Regions from separate parts of the Cytobacillus sp. SAFR-174 genome, predicted to be linked through region 2. Evidence: riboswitches for the same ligand, from Rfam matches in the RefSeq annotation. Region 2 holds a riboswitch; each other region holds the start of a gene.
The links. Region 2 has a riboswitch for S-adenosylmethionine ahead of ACTHRG_RS03725 (methionine biosynthesis PLP-dependent protein). Riboswitches for the same ligand answer to the same signal wherever they lie in the genome.

Region 1 (4,830 bases), on a different contig from region 2:
AAGCAGGTCCTTAGCGGAAGGATGTATAAAAGTCCGGTCCCGATTTTTATGCGGGAAGAAATGGCGGGCGAAAATCAGCAGAATGCCTTTGTGATGATCACCGGGACGGAGAAGGAGCTGCTGGCGGATAAAAATCAGTTCACAAACTGGAAGATTCAGATTGCGAAACAAATAGAAGATCAGAAAGATACGCTTGCAGAGTTGGAAAAAACAGAAACAGCGCTGCGCCGCATTATAAAAGAAATCGACCGATTCCTTTCCCATGACCTTGCCGGTGATATCGAAAAAGAACTTCTTCAGGAAAAGGAAGCCCTGCTTTCGAGGAAAACGGAATTGCAGGCTATCATCGTGCAGGAGGAAAAAGAAAAAGAACTGCAGCTGGGACTTAGAGAACAGCTGGAAAAGACGAAGAAAAAGATTGAAAAGCTATCTAAAGATGCGGAATCCTTAGCGGAATTTAACCGAGAAAAGTCGATGCATCAGGAAAATAAACGGGTAAAGCAGGAAAAAGAGAAACAAAAGGAAGCTTTCGAAAAGCTGCAGAATGAGCTGGGAAATGAGCTTCAGACCATCGCTGACCTTCAGGAAAAGTGGAGCCAGACCTATCTGGAATGGAAGCTGTCAGCCGAACAAAACATTAAGAAGATCGGCTTCTTTATTGAAGGTGCAGCTTTTCCAGCCGCTGAGAAAGCAGAAGCTTCTGAAGAGGTTCCGCGATTATCACCCTATATTTTAGAAGAAATCATTGGCAGCATTGGAGAGCTTAAACAGCTGAAAAAATCAAAAGAAGAACAAGCCAGTGAACTGCTCGCGATTCAAGCGACAAGAGATGCGGAACAGAAGCAGCAAAGGAAGCTGGAGAAAAAACTTCATGCCCTTAATGAAGAGTGGAAGGATGCTTCTGTACCGGATGAACCAATAAGTATTTTGGAAAATATGGTTCAGACAGCTGCAAAGGAAACAAAGGCAGCAGAGAAAGAAGAGCGTGAGCAGGAAAAGACCGTAACCATTGCGGAAACTTCCTTAAAGCATGGAATGGATCAGCGTAAAAAAACCTCTAAAAAAGTGGCCAAGCATGACCAGCAGCCTGAAGAATGGGAAGAGCTTGATCTGGAAGTGAAGACGGTTGAAATTACTGATCAGACCAAACAGACAAATGCAGAAATAAAGAAGACGGAAGAGCGCAAAAAAGAGACAGAACAAAGTATAACTGAGTTTGAAAAAGATCAATTGCATTTATCCGTCATTCTTAAAGAGGAAGCGGCAGCTTTTTCGGATGAGGATATAGAAAAAATAAAGAGTCATGGAAAGCAAAGCATCCTATCCTGGAGTGAAAAACATCAGGCTATTCAGGATGAAGGGCAAGAGAAGCATGCGAAGATTGAACAATCACTAAGAAATTTAAAGCTTTCTATTGAAGGCAAGGATTGGGAAATTCGCTTTAAGAATGAAGTCTTAACTACGCTCGATCATATGGATACAAGGCATTATGCGCATATTCAAAGTGTCGTCCAGAACATGAAGCGCTTTTCTCAGAGCGGCCTGGAGCAGCTGGAGCGCGACAAAGAACGGGCGGAAAAGGCGCAAAACTTCTGGGCAAGCCGGGCAAGCATGAAGGTAATGAGCATTTCAGAGTCAATTCGCTCGATGATTTCGAAAATGAAGCTTAAGAATGAAAGGGGTTCTTTCCCGCTCGTCCAGCTTAAAGAAGATATCCTGCCTAAAAAAGCGGAAGATGTTGAACCTTTACTGAAGCAGCATTTCGTTTCAGCCATTAATAAAATTACAAAGCGATTTGAGATGATTGATGATAATAATCCGATGCTGGAACAGGAAATCAAACAGCTTATCAGTGATGAGCAAATTTTATTTGTTTCCCTCAGAAATCGCTATCCGGAGCTCCTGGTTTATAACATGCGTACAGACAATGCCTTCATGTACGGTAAACCGCAGCGTGAGCATTATTCGACCTGGCAGACGATCAACCAGGGTTCAAGGACGAAATCAGATGGCAGCGGCGGTCAAAAGCTTTCTGCCCGCATGGTCATGATGATGATGCTTCTTTCGGTCAAGAGTGAAACCGATCAAAGCTGGGTTCCGCTAGTCTGTGATAATCCCTTCGGCCAAGCTGCTTCTGCCCATGTGCTCGATCCTATTTTCGCTGTAGCCGATAAGCTGAAGTTCCAATTCATCGTCGTCACTCCGCCTGAATTGGTGAAAACAGAAATCAGCCAGAGATTCGAAGCGTACTATAAATTGGACTTCATCCGTGAAAAGGGGAAAGAAATTGTGTCGGATACGATTGTTCCGGCATTTAGGATTTATCAGGGAGAGGAAGCAGTTCATTAGATTTAAAAGAATGAAAGTATTGCCATTTTACTGAAACTATGCAATACTTGGGTGAAAATCAATAAGTATTCACAATTCTTATCACGAGAGGTGGAGGGACTGGCCCTGCGAAGCCTCAGCAACCCCTGATTATGTCAGGAAGGTGCTAATTCCAACAGAGTTTAAGCTCTGTGAGATAAGAGGTCGTTTTTAATAGTAAAGGCCTCTTATACTGAGAGGCCTTTTTTTGATGCTCTTTTATAGTTTGAGCTTGGTTAGATTAGAACGAAGAAAGAGGAGGAATGGTAAAATGGAAAACGGCGTTATACAGGTGCCGGAAGCATATTCAAGGATATTACAGGAATCAGATGTGCTCGGCTTCGGGCAGTCATGTGATCGAAAAACAGGGTTTTTACTAAAGGGGCTGGCTGCCTCAAAACCAGGGGGAAGCTTCTTGGAGCTGGGAACAGGCACGGGAGCGTCTGCTTCATGGATCATGGATGGGATGGATGAAAGCAGTAAGCTTACGACTGTTGACATTGATTCGACAGTGCAATCGATTGCAAGAAAGTACCTCGGTAATGACAGCAGAATTACATTTTGCTGTGAGGACGGCGCAGCATTTATCAATAGCCTGTCCGAAGGATTCGATTTTATTTTTGCTGACACATGGCCGGGGAAATTCGAGCTTCTGGACAAAACTCTGGATCATTTAAATATCGGCGGTTTTTATGTGATTCACGATGTGTTTCCGCAGCAGAAATTGCCTGAAGAATTCCGGATCAAAGCCACAAAACTTCTAAAAACTCTGCAGGACAGACCTGACCTGGACATAACAGAATTGGATTGGGCTACCGGGCTGATACTGGCTGTAAAAACAGCAGTGTGATAATTGTATTTATATATTAGTGGAGATGGAGAATCTCATGATGATAGTTGCTGCATATTTGTCGGAATCAATGAAAAGAGGTTTAATTGTTTCAAGGAGAGTGTTGGCATGCAAAGATTAGAGAATGATATTGTTCAATTAATTCCGATGGAACTTGAGCATGCAGAGGGAATTTATGAAGCGGCACAGGATCATCGTATATGGGAGCATATGTCTGTTGATTTAACTGATAAAAGCCGGGTAATTCAATACGTCAACGATGCGTTACAAAAACGTGAGCAGGGCACCGACTTTGCTTTTGTCATTGTCCATCAAAAAACAGGGAATATCATCGGTGCTACTTGGTTTCTCGATATCTCAATCCTGCATAAACGGCTCGAAATCGGCTCAACATGGATAAACCCTCTTTATTGGCGCACGAATATTAATTCAAACTGTAAATATTTATTATTAACATACTGTTTTGAAGAACTGTCCGTGAATCGCGTACAAATTAAAACCGGACATGAAAACTTCCGTTCACAAAAAGCGATCGAACGTACCGGTGCGGTAAAAGAGGGCGTCCTTCGAAATCATATGATACGAAAAGAAGGGACCATTCGCCATACTGTCCTATATAGTGTTATAAAGGAAGATTGGGGAAAAGTAAAAAGACATTTCGAAGAAAACTTGCTTTTCTAGGTTTTTGGAACAATTATACTTAATAATAATAGTGCTGGAAGGGTGTAGATCGAAGTGAATGATGATTCTTTTTTTACTGATAAAATCAAAAAGGCGCTTCAGAATACTCCCCCAGGGGAGTGGATTCCGGAGATACCGGATGATTGTATACGCCTGCATTGCGGCTACCCGGCACCTGACCTTGTGCCGGATGAAGAGGTAAAGGCAGCTGTTAATTGTCTATTAGATGAAGAACATGATTTACCGCTCCATTATATAGGCAGTCCAAAAACAGCAAAATTAAAGGAGCAGATTTTAGAAAGATTGAAAGAGCGGGGGATATCTGTAACGGAAAGTGAGCTTTTGATAACTTCGGGTGCCTGTCAGGCAATCGATTTGATTGCCCGCATTCTCCTTGATGAGGAGACAATTATTGCAATAGAGTCCCCCACCTATATGGAGGCTTTAGAGATTTTCCAAAATTACACCAAACAGATAATTAGTATTCCTGTAGACAAGGACGGACTTCAAACAGAGGCGTTGGAAGAGATCCTGGAGGAAAGGAATCAAAAAGGGCTTGCCCTTCCGCGTTTTCTTTATACGATCCCGACCTTTCAAAACCCAACAGGAACAACAATGACAGAAGAGCGCAGGCAGCATGTATTGGAGCTTGCGGACAAATTTAATTTCCTAATAGTAGAGGATGATGCTTATGGGGAATTATTTTTTAATAAAAGTCTTCCGGCTCTAAAAGCAATGGATCAAAACTCCCGAGTTCTGCATGTCGGTTCGCTATCAAAGATAGTGGCTCCGGGCATGCGTATAGGATGGATAGCCGGAACAAGTGAAATCATCCATGCATGCGCCTGGTTTAAAAAAGATCTGAACCATCCGTTTGCTCAAGCTGCCATGGCTGTTTATTTAGCAAACACAGATTTTAATGAAAAACTAGT
Region 2 (4,830 bases):
CGGCGAAGCCAGTCTTTTTCGTTTTCATCAAATATATGCTGGAATTCAAAAGCAATGGGTCCCATATAAGCGCTCTTCAGGAATTCAATTGCTTCAAGTCCGTTGCGTAAAGGGTATGTGGCATCTTTGGTAATGACACCAGCAGGGATCTCTTTTAAGTCATTTTCAGTTAAGCCATATTTGCTCAGTTCAAATAAAGCAGTTTCCGATTTATTGTTACCCAGCGGATAGATATCGGCAGCCAAGTGGCCATATGTGCGGATATTATCAGCCAGGCGAATAGCAGCAAGTGTTTTCTCAAGCTGTCCGGCATTCATTGGCTGATTTGCTGATGAAGCCATTTGTCCCGTCCCTTCACTTGTTAAAGGGGAACCATTTTTTTCAAAGTACTCTTTCATTTCAGGATCAATCGAGGATGGATCCTCTAAATATCTTTCATAAAGTTCAATAACGTAGCCAAGGTTTGGGCCATGAAATCCCTGTTCAAAAGGTCCCTCACCATTCGATGGCTTTTTCATGGAAAATTACCTCCATAACTGTTTTGTAAGTGAATAATTCAATACGTTTTTTCTCTCTAAAAGTACAATACCCATCATTAGAAGAAATTAACAATTCATTTTTACGAATAATAATATTTTTCAGAGGATAAAACGTTTCCACAGCTATTCTAACACGTAAAATCTAGTTGTACAAAGATAAAAACATGAATATAGTGGAAAACTATAAAAAATTTTTTCTAGTAATTACTTATTCTAAAAAAATGATTTGTAAAAAGGTAAACATTTATAAATATGAAATAACTGAACATAAAAAAAGCCGAAAAGTTTCGGCTTTAAAAAGTTTCTACCAGGTTAATATAGATTTGTTTCGATTCATTGGTATTTTTTCTGTTTTCTTTAAGGGAAGATTCAATGGCTTCTCTAGTATCCACGGGAAAATCAAAATGACCGCATGTTGTACATTTTTGGAATAAGCTGCCGGCAACATTCACTTCAATGCCATCAATTGTCCGGAAAACGGCTGGCCCATCTGTTTCGGTAAATCTGTGACGGCAGTGACTATGTTCTTGCATAAAAGCTTCCCTCCAAGAAATATTATTTTCCTCATTATTATAAAGGAAATATTCTGAACTTTAAAGAGGTCTACCTATAACAGTTTATGCCAGGCAAATTTTAAAAGAATAATATGTGTCTTTTTAAGGCACATTAAAATTATTCAAATTCAGGAGGTTTTTCCATGAATATAGGCAGAGCAAAAGAGATTGCTGAGTCTGCTGAAATGCACAGTGTTACTTTAAATGGCATACCGATCATCATTCAGCATGTAGATGAGCAGACTAAGACAGCACGCATTTACACTAAAGCAAATTCTGAAAAAGAAATGGATGTGTCGGTTAACGATTTGATTGAAGAATGAATACCCTAACAAAACTTTCCAGAATGTAATGGAAAGTTTTTTTGGTTCAAGATCCTCCTTATTCCTCCTTAAAACAGATTTTTAAGGCAGAAGGACTCAAGATGCCTGGCCGTATATTTTTTATAACATGAAATATTCAAAAAAGTGTTGACTATTAACGGTTTACTGTAGTAAAGTTTAGAGAAAATTTAATATTTGATTTCTTATCCAGAGAGGTCGAGGGTAAGGCCCGACGACGCCTCAGCAACCAGCAATCGTATTTTGATTGAAAAGGTGCTAATTCCTGCAAGTTTTTTAGAAACTTGAAAGATAAGAAGAATGGCTGTTTACATTAAAAAGTCTTCTTCTTATAGAAGGCTTTTTTTTATTATGATGAAGGAGTGTTTACCAGCATGTACAATATTGACACCAAATTAGCGCAAATCGGAAACAGGAGCGAATCAGCAACAGGTGCAGTCAATCCGCCTGTATACTTTTCAACTGCCTACCGGCATGAAGGCATTGGCCAGTCAACCGGCTTTGACTATAGCCGAACAGGCAATCCTACCCGCCAGCTGCTTGAAAAGGCGATCGCCGATCTGGAAGAAGGCGATCAAGGCTATGCCTGCAGTTCTGGTATGGCCGCCATCCTTACGATTCTTTCCCTCTTTAAATCAGGTGATGAGTGGATTGTTTCCAAGGATTTATACGGCGGAACCTATCGTCTGCTTGAACAGGGCTTCAAAAAATGGGGACTGCAGAGCAAATATGTGAATACGAGCACTCCGGAAAATGTTGAAGAATTAATCACCGAAAATACGAAAGCTATTTTTCTGGAGACTCCCACTAATCCGCTGATGGAAGAGACAAATATTCAGTTAATAGCTGATATCGCGAAACGGCATAATATTCTCCTGATCGTTGATAACACATTTTACACCCCCCTTCTTCAGCAGCCTCTAAAGCTTGGTGCTGATATTGTCATCCATAGTGCGACAAAGTATCTTGGAGGACATAATGATGTACTTGCCGGTTTAGTTGTCGCAAAAGGCAAACAGTTATGTGAGGATCTTGCCATGAACCACAATGCTGCCGGTGCAGTCCTTAGCCCATTTGATTCCTGGCTTTTGATCAGAGGCATGAAGACACTCTCTCTTCGCATGGAACGTCATGAAAAAAATGCCCGGGAATTAGCGGCTTTCTTATCAGACCACGCTGCCGTAACGGATGTTCTTTATCCAGGCAAAGGAGGAATGATATCTTTCCGGGTCCAGGATGAATCCTGGGTGAATCCTTTTCTGCAGAGCCTCTCCCTCATCTCCTTTGCTGAAAGCCTTGGCGGAGTCGAGAGTTTTATAACATATCCCGCAACACAAACGCATGCGGACATCCCAGAAGAGATCCGCATTGAAACCGGTGTCTGTAACAGGCTTCTGCGTTTCTCGGTTGGAATCGAAAATGCAGAAGATTTGAAGTCGGATCTTGAACATGCTTTTGCAAAGGTTTTAAAGGAGGCAGTACGATGAGTACGAATTACACATTTCAAACGAAATTGCTTCACAATAATCAAAAGTTCGACCCGGAAACAGGAGCAGTCAGTGTACCGATCCAGCATGCCTCCACTTTCCATCAAAAAGATATAGATGCATTCGGAAAATATGATTACAGCCGCAGCCTGAATCCAACAAGGGAAGCACTTGAGGAAGTCATCGCCGAGCTTGAAGAAGGGATTAGAGGGTTTGCCTTTTCTTCTGGAATGGCTGCCATTTCTACAGCATTCCTCCTCTTGTCACAGGGAGATCATGTGGTCATAACAGAAGACGTATATGGCGGAACCTATCGCATGACAACAGAAGTCCTGTCCCGTTTTGGCATTGAGCACACATTTGTTGATATGACTAATCTAGAGGAAGTAAAAGAAGCAATCCGTCCAAACACGAAAGTTTTCTATGTAGAGACTCCTTCCAATCCGCTGCTGAAAGTGACAGATATACAGGCCATCAGTTCACTTGCAAGACAGCATGGAGCCCTGACATTTGTGGATAATACATTCCTGACCCCTGCCCTTCAAAAACCGCTCTCTTTAGGGGCGGATATCGTGCTGCACAGCGCAACCAAATTCTTATCCGGACACAGTGACGTCGTAGCCGGCTTAGCTGTTGTAAAGGATCCGGAGTTAGGTGCAAGACTGGCTTTTCTCCAAAATTCCTTTGGAGCTGTTCTGGGTGTTCAGGATGCCTGGCTTGTGCTGAGAGGAATTAAAACGCTGCAGGTAAGGCTGGATCAGTCTGTGAAATCAGCTGAGAAGATTGCTCGTTTCCTTCATGATCACCCAGCAGTAAAGAAAGTTCATTATCCCGGTTTTGCAGAACATCCCGGCTATGATATTCAGAAAAAGCAGGCTGTGAATGCAGGTGCCGTCTTGTCTTTTGAACTTGAAGATGAAAAGTCGATGAGAGTATTTGTGGAAAATGCGAAAATTCCTGTTTTTGCAGTAAGTCTGGGAGCAGTTGAATCCATCCTCTCCTACCCTGCCAAAATGTCGCATGCAGCCATGCCTGCATCTGAAAGAGAACAGCGCGGAATTACAGACAGTCTTCTCCGTCTTTCTGTTGGCCTGGAGAACGCAGACGATATTATGAAAGATTTTAATGCAGCTTTATCTGCAGTCGAACAAACAAAGCAATCCATTTTACAGCGGGGGTGATACTTTGAGTTTCCTGGATAAATTAAAGAATGAAATCATCATAGCAGATGGAGCGATGGGAACTCTTCTTTACTCCTATGGCACCGACAGCTGTTTTGAGGAATTAAATCTATCGCAATCTGAGCAGATCCAGCACATCCATGAAGCGTACATAGGCGCAGGGGCTGAGTTGATCCAAACCAATACGTATGCAGCGAATTATCTGAAGCTGCAGCGATATGGGCTTGAAGACTCTGTGAAAGAGATTAACAGTGCGGCAGCCCGGATTGCCAAAAAAGCTGCCGCGGGACGCGCATATGTTGCCGGTACAATCGGCGGGATCAGAGGATTCAAACCGAACATGATTACACTGGAGGAAATAAAAAGAAGCTTTCGTGAGCAGCTTTATTGTCTGCTGCTTGAGGATGTAGATGGTATTTTGCTTGAAACCTATTATGATCTAGAAGAACTTGAGACGGTTCTGGCAATAGCCAGAAAAGAAACCGATTTGCCGATTATCGCACAGGTTTCACTTCAGGAAGCTGGAGTTCTTCAGAACCAGACTCCTATAGCAGACGCATTAACAAAGCTTGACGGCATGGGCGCAGATGTGGTGGGAATCAATTGCAGGCTTGGCCCCCATCATATGCTGAAAACGCTCGAAAGTGTACCTTTGCTAAAACATGCCCATTTATCGGCATATCCAAATGCCAGTATTCCAGCTTATACGGACGGCAAATTCCATTATG
Region 3 (4,830 bases), on a different contig from region 2:
GCTTCCTCCGCTGCCTCACTATTAGAAAAGCGTGTTTGTATATCCCACCTATTTTTAATGTCAACAAGCGTTTTCTCCGTTTTCGCTGAAGCAATAATCTGCCTTGCATTCACCAGATCAGATTTTAATATACCCCCGATTATCGCCTGAGCCATTTTTCCGCTTCCGATAAAACCGATATTTTTATTCATTAATGCACACATCCTGTCTTGTAATCCTTTTGCTATTATACTGCAGGTATGGTTATGAAAAAATAGCACAGGGTAAAAACATAAGACCGAACCTCATAAAATACTTATTGGAGAGATTGACTATGAAAGAGATAACACAATATGCTCCTCTTCCAGACAGCTTTTACCGGCAGCCGACGCTTCTGCTGGCTGAAGCTCTTCTGGGCTGCTTATTGATCAAAGAAACTGAAGAAGGAATTGCCTCAGGCTATATTGTCGAGACGGAAGCTTATATGGGCCCGGAGGATAGAGCAGCACACAGCTTTGGGAACAGGAGAACAAAAAGGACCGAAATCATGTTTAATGAACCAGGTTTTGTCTACACTTATGTGATGCATACCCATTGCCTCGTTAATGTTGTGAGCGGTCAAAAGGAAAAGCCGGAAGCTGTATTGATCAGAGGGATTGAACCTGTCGACGGAATTGAGTTAATGAAGAAAAGACGTAAGATGGAAGATCTTAAAAACCTCACTAATGGGCCAGGTAAATTAACTAAAGCTCTCGATATAACAATAGATGATTATGGCCGCCATTTTACCAGCCCTCCTCTAATGATTGCTAAAGGAATCCCTCCCGGGGAAATCAAACGGGGAACACGAATAGGCATTGATAATTCCGGTGAAGCACGGGATTATCTCTGGAGATTCTGGATGTCCGATAGTCCTTATGTATCACGGAACAGAAAATAACAGCTATATTAAAAACGACCGGAAAGCCCCCTTCTGATTGGGTTTTCCGGTTATTTATCTGCCTTAACCTGCTTAGTTTTTTTATTTTTTCTTAAATTGGATAGGATAGGAATAACTGTGCGCTCTGGGAAGAGGTGAATGGAATGAATGCTCTATATGCTTTTTTGTGGATTTTCGCTCTATGGAAGTGGGGTGACTGGAGAAATTGGAAAATGTATTATCCCACCATCCTTTTTTACATATTAGGGGACTTTTTATATTTATATCTGCTCTCAGACTTTTATCCGATGTGGACATATGATCCACAGGGGGTCGATGAGAAGGTGAATCTTACAAATACCCATGTCAGTTTTTCCATTATGGCTGTAAAGTATCCGGCAACTATTTTGATCTATCTATACAGATTCCCTGGAGGAAAATTTATTAAGAAACTGCTTTATATCTCAGGCTGGGTCCTTCTCTATACGGTAAATGAGGTGGTTGATATCAAATTTAATCTGATAAAGTACGATAATGGCTGGAGTTTAAAATGGTCGATTCTTTTCAATACTGTTATGTTTACCATCCTTTGGGTGCACCACAAGCGGCCAGCTGCCGCATGGGGACTTTCCATTCTTTTCATCCTCTTCCTATGGAGGCAGTTCGATGTGCCATCAGCTGTTTTTAGATAAGTGTCTAATTTCATTGCAATTTGTCGATAAAAAAACAAGCTATTTTACTGGACTTTTTTTATTAAAGCGTTTATTTTACTATAAAAAGGCAATATTCTATGTATAAGTTTCAATAAATTGGAATGGGATGGTGTTACGATGGCAAACAAGAAAAATGTTAAATCTCCCGGCAAAGATCTCAATATTGGTGCGAATGTTTCATTAAACGGCCTGGTAACAGCTGTTTTTGATAATATGGTCCATGTCCAGATTGGCGCTAAGATAGTAACAGTTCATGTTAAAGACCTGTATTCCGGATTAAATAATCCTTTATTTAATAAACAGCAGGCTTAGTATCCACCATCTCTAAACATACTTCAGGAGGGGCAGCTCAAAGGCTTGCCCCTTCTGTTTTTCAGACCGTCTGTACCTGCTTATACTTCCCTGCCGTGACTGCATAATCTCCAAGCACTTGATAAGCCTTCAAATCGGATTTGTCTAATAATGACACAGCCTCTGCAGCTCCCTTAACGATCAGGGCCTGCTCTGACACTTTGCTGACGATTTCAACTCCCTCAAGGAATTCATATCCTTCAACATCACCCAATATAACCCAGAGCTGCTGTTCAGGGACCTTCTCTTCCAATGCAGCTTCCTCATATGCTGAAGGGAAATCGGCTTTGCCCACATGAATTAAATCTTCAATAATCGCACTCGCTGTCGGGAACATGCCTGCTCCAGGTCCCTGCAGACTGATATTCCCGACAATATCCGCATCGATTGAAACGGCATTCTGCACGCCTTCTACTCTGTATAGAGGATGCGATTCACCTGTCAGGACCGGCTTTACTGTACAGCGGACAGAATCTTTTTCCCTATGAATCGATGCTGCATGCTTGAATTTCAACCCCAGCGAATCAGCCAATCGGATTTGCTCAATCGTAATATCAGTAATGCCTTCTCTTACAGAGTATTCCTGTGCAGGCGCTTTCCCGAATACAAGCTCGCTCAGAACAACTGCTTTGTAAAAGGCGTCATATCCTTCGATATCATTTTTAGGATCGGCTTCTGCATAGCCTTTTTCCTGAGCGATTTTCAATGCTTCTTCAAATGATAAGTTCTCTTCGCGCATACTTGTCAAAATGAAATTGGATGTGCCATTTAAAATTCCTTCAATCCGTTCGATCCTGTTGGCATTCAGCAGCTGCCTGATGGTCTGAATGATGGGGATACCGCCGCCGACTGTTGCTTCATATCCCAGTGATACATTCTTTTCTTTTGCCAGCCTCGCAAGCTCACTTCCATGAAATGCAAACATCTCTTTATTCGCTGTAATGACATGGCATCCTCTCGATATGGCCTGGCGCAGATACGTATAGCCCGGCTCCCTGCCAACAATGGCATCAATTACGACATCAAGCTTTGGAAGCTCAATAATATCCTGAAAGTCATCTGTTAAAAGCACCTCATCATCAGGCAAAGAATGTTTATTTACATTTTTGACCAGGATAGCGGAAACCTTCACTTCTTTCCCGAGTATCGCCTGTAGCCTTCCCTGATGCTTTCTGATTGTTTCATACACTCCTTTTCCAACAGTTCCAAACCCCAATAGCCCGATCGTTATTGCTGACATTATTTATTCCCCCTGGATAAAATTTATTGTGCCTGCCGTAAAAAACAAAAAACCCCTTCCGTCCATTACAGACAAGAAGGGGTTTGAATTAATATTCCGTTCATTCCGCCTTCTTATCTTCGGAAAATGTATTCCTCTGAATTTGGCACCGTGCATGAATGCTGGTTGCCGAGGCATCATAGGGTCAGTCCCTCCGCCTCTCTTGATAAGAAGTTTCTAAGTATTCAATTTATATGAATCATAAACATTTATCAGGACTGCGTCAACCTTTTTGAAAATTATTTTCTTCAGACGCTTTCACTTTCATTGAAATCTTCTGTTATGATCTCAAGAAAATGTTTAAGGATTCTGGCAGTCAGCCCCCAGATGACCTTGTCCTGGAAATAGTAAAATACCTCTTCCGCTCTCCTTGTCTGCCAATTGTAATTTTCACCTCCGGCAATTAAATCAAAAGGAAAATTTTCTTCAGGCTCTACTTTAAAATTTACGTGATATGTTTCAGGCTTTACTTTTTTCAGAAATGAAAGGGGGACGGTAAAAACCTCTTCTACTTCATCAGGGTTCGGGACAATCTTGTCCGGGTTTTGGATAATGCCTGCATAAGGGTAAATAATTTGACCGAAGGAGATCATGTAATCCAGCGGGGAAACATTTGTGATGCTGTCTTCGCCCACACCGAGTTCCTCAGAGGTTTCACGGACGGCCGTATGCTCTTCATCCCTATCTTCCGGATCTATCCTTCCGCCGGGGAAACATACCTCCCCAGGCTGCCTTCTCATTTTAAGTGAACGCACTTCAAATAGGACATGTACCTCATTATTGATTTCAACCAGCGGAAGCAAAATAGCGAACTTGGAAAATCGCTCACTTCCCAAAATAATTGGGGTTCTGTTCCCTAACCTTTTAGCCAGTTTCTCAATCTCCATATCTGCCCACCTCCAGCAGCAATTCAATTCAGTTATTATACCTTTATCATACTGTATTCTTTGTGTTTTATTAATTTATACGGCTTGTGCCATATAATGATTCAGGACTAAACGCTATTGCATCCAGCCCTTCAAAAGCAAAAGAACGTTTCTCCGCCAGCAATTCAGGGAAATAAAAAAATATCATACTACACTGGGAGTGAAAAATATGCAGAAGAATATATTAATAGGCGGATTCGATACTCAGCAAGAGCTTAAAGAAGCCATTGAAGGTGCAGGGTCAAATGGATATCAGAAGGAAAATCTTGTGATCGTCTCAAAGGATGGCGCAAATCTTGAAAGCTTTGCAGACAATTACGGAGTGAACTTGCGGATAGTCGGTTCCCAGGAGCTGGGCAATCAGCGTTTTCTTGATTCTGTTAAAGCTCTATTCATGGGGGAAGATCCGGCCACAAGTTCAGGGATTGATCCCGATAAAAAAGATGGTACACGATTTGATGAACATGACCTGGATCGATACGCAAGCATGGTTTTTGACGGAAAATATGTCTTAATCGCTGACTATTATGGGAAATATCCAAACTCCACGCAGGACAATCAGAGAATCACTGCCGAAAACTCTGAAGGATATATGGAGAGTGCTTCAGCCCGGGAGGTTGTCCATGAATCGGATATCAAAACACTGGCAGATAAATCCGCTGA
Region 4 (4,830 bases), on a different contig from region 2:
TTCACTCGTGTAGTTCAGCTGTAACTGACTGATAATGAATCAATCCTTTCGGTTTTTATGCTTTTCAGCATTTGGTTTTACATCTAAAATCTTAACACTCACACTATACCCCGCACAAAGCGGAAAAAACCTGATTTTTTTAGCAAAATAAGGAATGAGAACTGGTGAAACGCTTTCATACTTCCTATCCTTAGAATACTGGCCGAATGCTCTGGATTAATGGTTGTTTTTATAAATTTTCTGAAAAATCATCATTTCAAAAGAAAACTCCTGCTGCTAAGCAGGAGAAGATTTTCAGTGATTTCGCTGATTCAATTCGGTCATGGCCTCCTGGACAAGCGTAACTGCCTGGCTCATTGCCGCTCCGCCGCCAAAAGCTGCTGTTACTCCTACTGCCTCAAGAATCTCTTCTTCAGACGCACCTTGATCAATGCAGCCTTTCATGTGGTAAATAATGCAGTACTCATCCTGAGAATATAAACTGATGCCGAGGGCGATCAGCTGCTTCTCTTTTTGGGATAACACTCCTTCTTTAAAGCAGGCTTCTGTAAAAGCATTATAATGCTTTGCCAAATCCGGCATTTTTTCAGTAAAAACACCTAATCCGACTTTATAATCATGCAGGGCTTCTTCTATTGAGTTTGAAGGTTCCTGATAATGTTCCATCGATCTCCACTCCATTTCAAATAGTATCAAGGTTAGTATGTTTGATTGCTTTTCAATCTATACGGGAAGCGGGATTGCTGATCCACAAAAAAAACAGGCGCTGTGAACGCCTGCATTTCTGCTTTACTCAGATACCGGCACAACGGCACCTTCATATTTTTCAAGAATGAAATCCTGGATTTCCTTGGAACGAAGCACTTCCACAAGAGCTTTAATTCCTTCTTTTTCTTCATCACCTGTGCGTACTGCAATTACATTTACATATGGTGAATCTTTATCTTCGATTGCAATTGAATCTTTAAGAGGATTTAATCCTGCATCGATTGCATAGTTGGAGTTAATCAGGACTGCGTCTCCTTCTCCATTATTGTAAATCTGAGGAAGAAGTGATGCTTCATATTCAGTATCAAACTTTAATTTTTTTGGATTTTCTTTTATATCTTCCAGTGTTGCTTCCGTTTTTTCCACATCTTCATTTAAAGTGATAAGTCCCTCAGCTTCAAGCATGGAAAGGATGCGGCCATGGTCTGCGACTGAGTTGCTCATGATGATGGTTGCACCCTTTGGAAGCTCCTCAAGTTTTTTATACTTTTGGGAATACACACCGATTGGTTCAATATGAATTCCGCCTGCATTCGTAAAATCATATCCATGCTCAGCCTTTTGTGACTCAAGATAAGGAATGTGCTGGAAGTAGTTAGCATCAAGTTCTTTAGACTCTAGAGCCTGGTTTGGCAATACATAATCCTGGAATGTTACAACATCAAGTTCAAAGCCTTTTTCTTCAAGTAATGGCTTTGCTTCGTCAAGAATTTCAGCATGAGGGACATTGGAAGCCCCCACTGTAATCTTTTTGCTATCTTTACTATCTCCGCCTTCTCCGGCATTGCCGCCCTCTTCTGAAGTGCCGCAAGCTGCAAGAACAAGTGCAACTGCCAGTGCAAGAGCAAGTGATAACCATTTTTTCATGTCAATCTCTCCTTATCGTTTGTCTAATTTTGTTGTAATGATATCTCCAATAAACTGGATGATAAATACGATGATTAAAATAATGACGGTCGCCATAAGCGTTACATCACTTCGGCTCCGCTGGAATCCTTCCAGATAAGCCAGATTTCCAAGTCCCCCGGCACCGATTACACCAGCCATTGCCGTGTAGCCAACCAGTGCGATAGCTGTCACAGTAATTCCCGAAACAAGGGCGGGCATTGATTCTGGAAGCAGAACCTTCCAGATGATCGTGCTTGTTTTTGCGCCCATAGACTTGGCAGCTTCAATTACCCCTTTGTCAATTTCCCTCAAGCCGATTTCCACCATTCGGGCATAAAACGGGGCAGCACCAATAATTAATGCAGGCAATGCCGCATCCTCCCCAATCATTGTTCCAAGCAAAAGCTTCGTGAAAGGAATCAGCAATACAATCAGGATAATAAATGGAATCGAACGGAAAATATTGACGAACGCAGAGATAACTTTATTGACTGCTGCATTTTCCCATATATTCCCTTTCGAGGTCAAAAAGAGCAGCAGCCCCAAAATCGCTCCTAAAATAAAGGTTGCAATAACAGAAATAGCTGTCATATAGAGAGTTTCCACAGTAGCTTCCCACATGGAGTCCCATTTCACATTTGGAAACCATTCATTAAGCATTGGAAATCACCTCCACGCCCACTTGCTGAGAATGGATATATTCGATTGCTTTTGCAACTTCCTCTGGTTCTCCATCAACATGGATGAATAAGGTACCGTAGGAACCATTCTGCGTCTGGGAAATCTTCCCCTGAAGAATATTAACAGTTACCTGGAAGTGACGGATCAGGTTTGTAATCAATGGCTGTTCAGCTGATTCGCCGACAAATCCTAATTGGACTACTTTTCCTTTTGGATACAAATCGACCAGATGATCAATTGTTTCCTTCGTTTCTTCAGGCTCTGTCACCTGCTGGACAAAGCGCTTTGTAATCACAGCTTTCGGATTCTTAAAGACATCCAATACAGGTCCGATTTCCACAATCCGGCCGCCTTCCATAACAGCAACCCGATGGCAGATTTTACGGATTACATGCATTTCATGTGTAATAAGGACAATGGTTAAGCCCAGTCGTTCATTGATGTCTACAAGCAGCTCCAAAATGGAATCTGTTGTCTGAGGATCAAGGGCAGATGTCGCCTCATCACAAAGCAGCACTTTTGGATTATTGGCAAGGGCTCTGGCAATTCCGACCCTTTGCTTTTGACCTCCGCTAAGCTGAGAAGGGTAGGCATCTTCCCTTCCTTCCAGACCGACGAGTTTAATGAGCTCGTCTACTCTTTTGAGCCTTTCCTGCCGGGAAACACCTGCGATTTCAAGCGGAAATGCAATATTTTCTCTTACTGTTCTTGACCATAACAGGTTGAAATGCTGGAAAATCATGCTTATTTCCTGACGAGCTTTTCTCAGCTTGCTTCCCTTTATCTTTGAAACCTCATTGCCTGCTACAGTAACACTGCCATGGGTAGGAAGCTCCAGCCCATTGAGCATGCGGATTAAGGTACTTTTACCTGCACCGCTATATCCGATAACACCGAATATTTCTCCTTCTTTTACCTCCAGGTTTACATCATCAACTGCTTTAACCTGGCCTTTTTTTGAAGAAAATATCTTCTGTACATCCTTTATGGAAATCAACGTGATAGTCACCTCTTTTATCGAAAGATACAGATAATAATTAATAGACTGCTTTTATTCCCTTATCTTTTACTCCTCATAGGCTTTCATGCGCAAAAGCAAAAATGCCTTTCTGCACATGAGCAGAAAGGCATAAAGAGATTTAGTCCTTTCTCTCATCTATCAAAGCTATGCTTTGAGTGAATTGGCACCATTTCAACTAATTGACGGTTGCCGGGCTTCATAGGGCACTTCCCTCCACCTCTCTTGATAAGAGCGTTACGTTCTATATTCAATTAATACTTTAAATGAATTAAGCAGTTTTTTAATTACGTTTGCTATCGTATCATAGCCATTAAAAAGGTGTCAACGATGAAATTTCAAACTTTCGGAAAAAAGTGAATGGTAAATTTCCCTTTACGCTTTTGCAGCAAGTGATGTGAGACCTGCAGCTGCTTCTATCGCCTGTTCCAGGTCTTCAATTAAATCTTCTGCATTTTCGATGCCGATCGAAATCCGAATTAGATCCTCCGAAACTCCCGCAGCCTTTAAGCCTTCTTCATCCAGCTGCTGATGAGTAGTGCTTGCAGGGTGAATAATCAGGCTCTTTGCGTCCCCGACATTTGCCACATGTGCCCATAGCTGCAGGCTATTGATCAGCTTGGCTCCAGCCTCTCTTCCGCCAGCTATTCCAAATACAGCCACTGCTCCGGCTCCTTTTGGCAAATATTTATCTGCCAATTCTTTGTCCGGGTGGCTTTCATGACCTGGATAGAGCACCCAATTAACGGCCGGATGCGCCTCCAGATATTCCACTACCTTTTTAGTATTGGCAACATGCTCCTTCATTCTTACATGCAGAGTCTCAAGGCCCAATGTGAACTGAAATGCACTTTGCGCACTCATTGCCGGCCCTAAGTCTCTTAACAGCTGTACACGGGCTTTGATAATATAAGCTGCTTCGCCGATTGCTTCGCTATAGACAATATTATGGTAGCTCGGATCCGGCTCTGTGAATCCCGGGAACTTAGGGGAATTCCAGTCGAATTTTCCGCCGTCAACTATTATTCCCCCCATAGTGGTACCATTGCCGAGCAGCCATTTTGTCGCAGAGTGTATGACAATATCAGCTCCATGTTCAATAGGCCTGCAAAGATAAGGGGTAGCAAAAGTGTTATCGACAATCAGCGGCACACCTTTTTCGTGTGCAATTGCGGCAACCTTTTCAATATCCAGGATTTTCAGGCTCGGGTTTCCAATCGTTTCGGCAAAGACAGCCTTTGTTTTATCTGTAATGGCGCTGCGGAAATTTTCCGGATCCTTTGGATCGACCAGTTTCACCTTTATTCCATACTTGGGAAGTGTGACTGCAAACAAATTATAAGTACCTCCATATAAATTGGATGCAGCAACAATTTCATCACCAGCTTCGGCAATATTTAAAATGGCAAGCGTAATAGCAGACTGGCCGCTGGCAAGAGCCAGCGCACCCACTCCTCCTTCAAGCAGGGCCACTC

Region 1: another riboswitch for S-adenosylmethionine. It lies ahead of ACTHRG_RS17880 (O-methyltransferase); the one in region 2 lies ahead of ACTHRG_RS03725 (methionine biosynthesis PLP-dependent protein).
Region 3: another riboswitch for S-adenosylmethionine. It lies ahead of ACTHRG_RS15855 (homoserine dehydrogenase); the one in region 2 lies ahead of ACTHRG_RS03725 (methionine biosynthesis PLP-dependent protein).
Region 4: another riboswitch for S-adenosylmethionine. It lies ahead of ACTHRG_RS07705 (methionine ABC transporter ATP-binding protein); the one in region 2 lies ahead of ACTHRG_RS03725 (methionine biosynthesis PLP-dependent protein).

The regions. Positions count from the first base shown of each region.
Region 1 is NZ_JBQCMZ010000019.1:39,149-43,978, reverse strand. Features, by position in the region: gene ACTHRG_RS17885 (hypothetical protein) at 1-2,349, shown strand, start outside; SAM riboswitch class I at 2,425-2,531, shown strand; gene ACTHRG_RS17880 (O-methyltransferase) at 2,639-3,217, shown strand; gene ACTHRG_RS17875 (GNAT family N-acetyltransferase) at 3,326-3,898, shown strand; gene ACTHRG_RS17870 (PLP-dependent aminotransferase family protein) at 3,953-4,830, shown strand, end outside.
Region 2 is NZ_JBQCMZ010000002.1:284,336-289,165, reverse strand. Features, by position in the region: gene sucA (2-oxoglutarate dehydrogenase E1 component) at 1-518, opposite strand, end outside; gene ACTHRG_RS03735 (hypothetical protein) at 833-1,072, opposite strand; gene ACTHRG_RS03730 (H-type small acid-soluble spore protein) at 1,237-1,416, shown strand; SAM riboswitch class I at 1,617-1,732, shown strand; gene ACTHRG_RS03725 (methionine biosynthesis PLP-dependent protein) at 1,809-2,921, shown strand; gene metC (cystathionine beta-lyase) at 2,918-4,102, shown strand; gene ACTHRG_RS03715 (bifunctional homocysteine S-methyltransferase/methylenetetrahydrofolate reductase) at 4,107-4,830, shown strand, end outside.
Region 3 is NZ_JBQCMZ010000015.1:88,616-93,445, forward strand. Features, by position in the region: gene proC (pyrroline-5-carboxylate reductase) at 1-191, opposite strand, end outside; gene ACTHRG_RS15840 (DNA-3-methyladenine glycosylase) at 314-919, shown strand; gene ACTHRG_RS15845 (CBO0543 family protein) at 1,063-1,590, shown strand; gene ACTHRG_RS15850 (hypothetical protein) at 1,729-1,923, shown strand; gene ACTHRG_RS15855 (homoserine dehydrogenase) at 1,985-3,202, opposite strand; SAM riboswitch class I at 3,313-3,414, opposite strand; gene ACTHRG_RS15860 (NUDIX hydrolase) at 3,490-4,128, opposite strand; gene ACTHRG_RS15865 (general stress protein) at 4,337-4,830, shown strand, end outside.
Region 4 is NZ_JBQCMZ010000005.1:207,870-212,699, reverse strand. Features, by position in the region: gene ACTHRG_RS07720 (carboxymuconolactone decarboxylase family protein) at 295-666, opposite strand; gene ACTHRG_RS07715 (MetQ/NlpA family ABC transporter substrate-binding protein) at 790-1,635, opposite strand; gene ACTHRG_RS07710 (methionine ABC transporter permease) at 1,648-2,316, opposite strand; gene ACTHRG_RS07705 (methionine ABC transporter ATP-binding protein) at 2,309-3,334, opposite strand; SAM riboswitch class I at 3,487-3,590, opposite strand; gene ACTHRG_RS07700 (O-acetylhomoserine aminocarboxypropyltransferase/cysteine synthase family protein) at 3,731-4,830, opposite strand, start outside.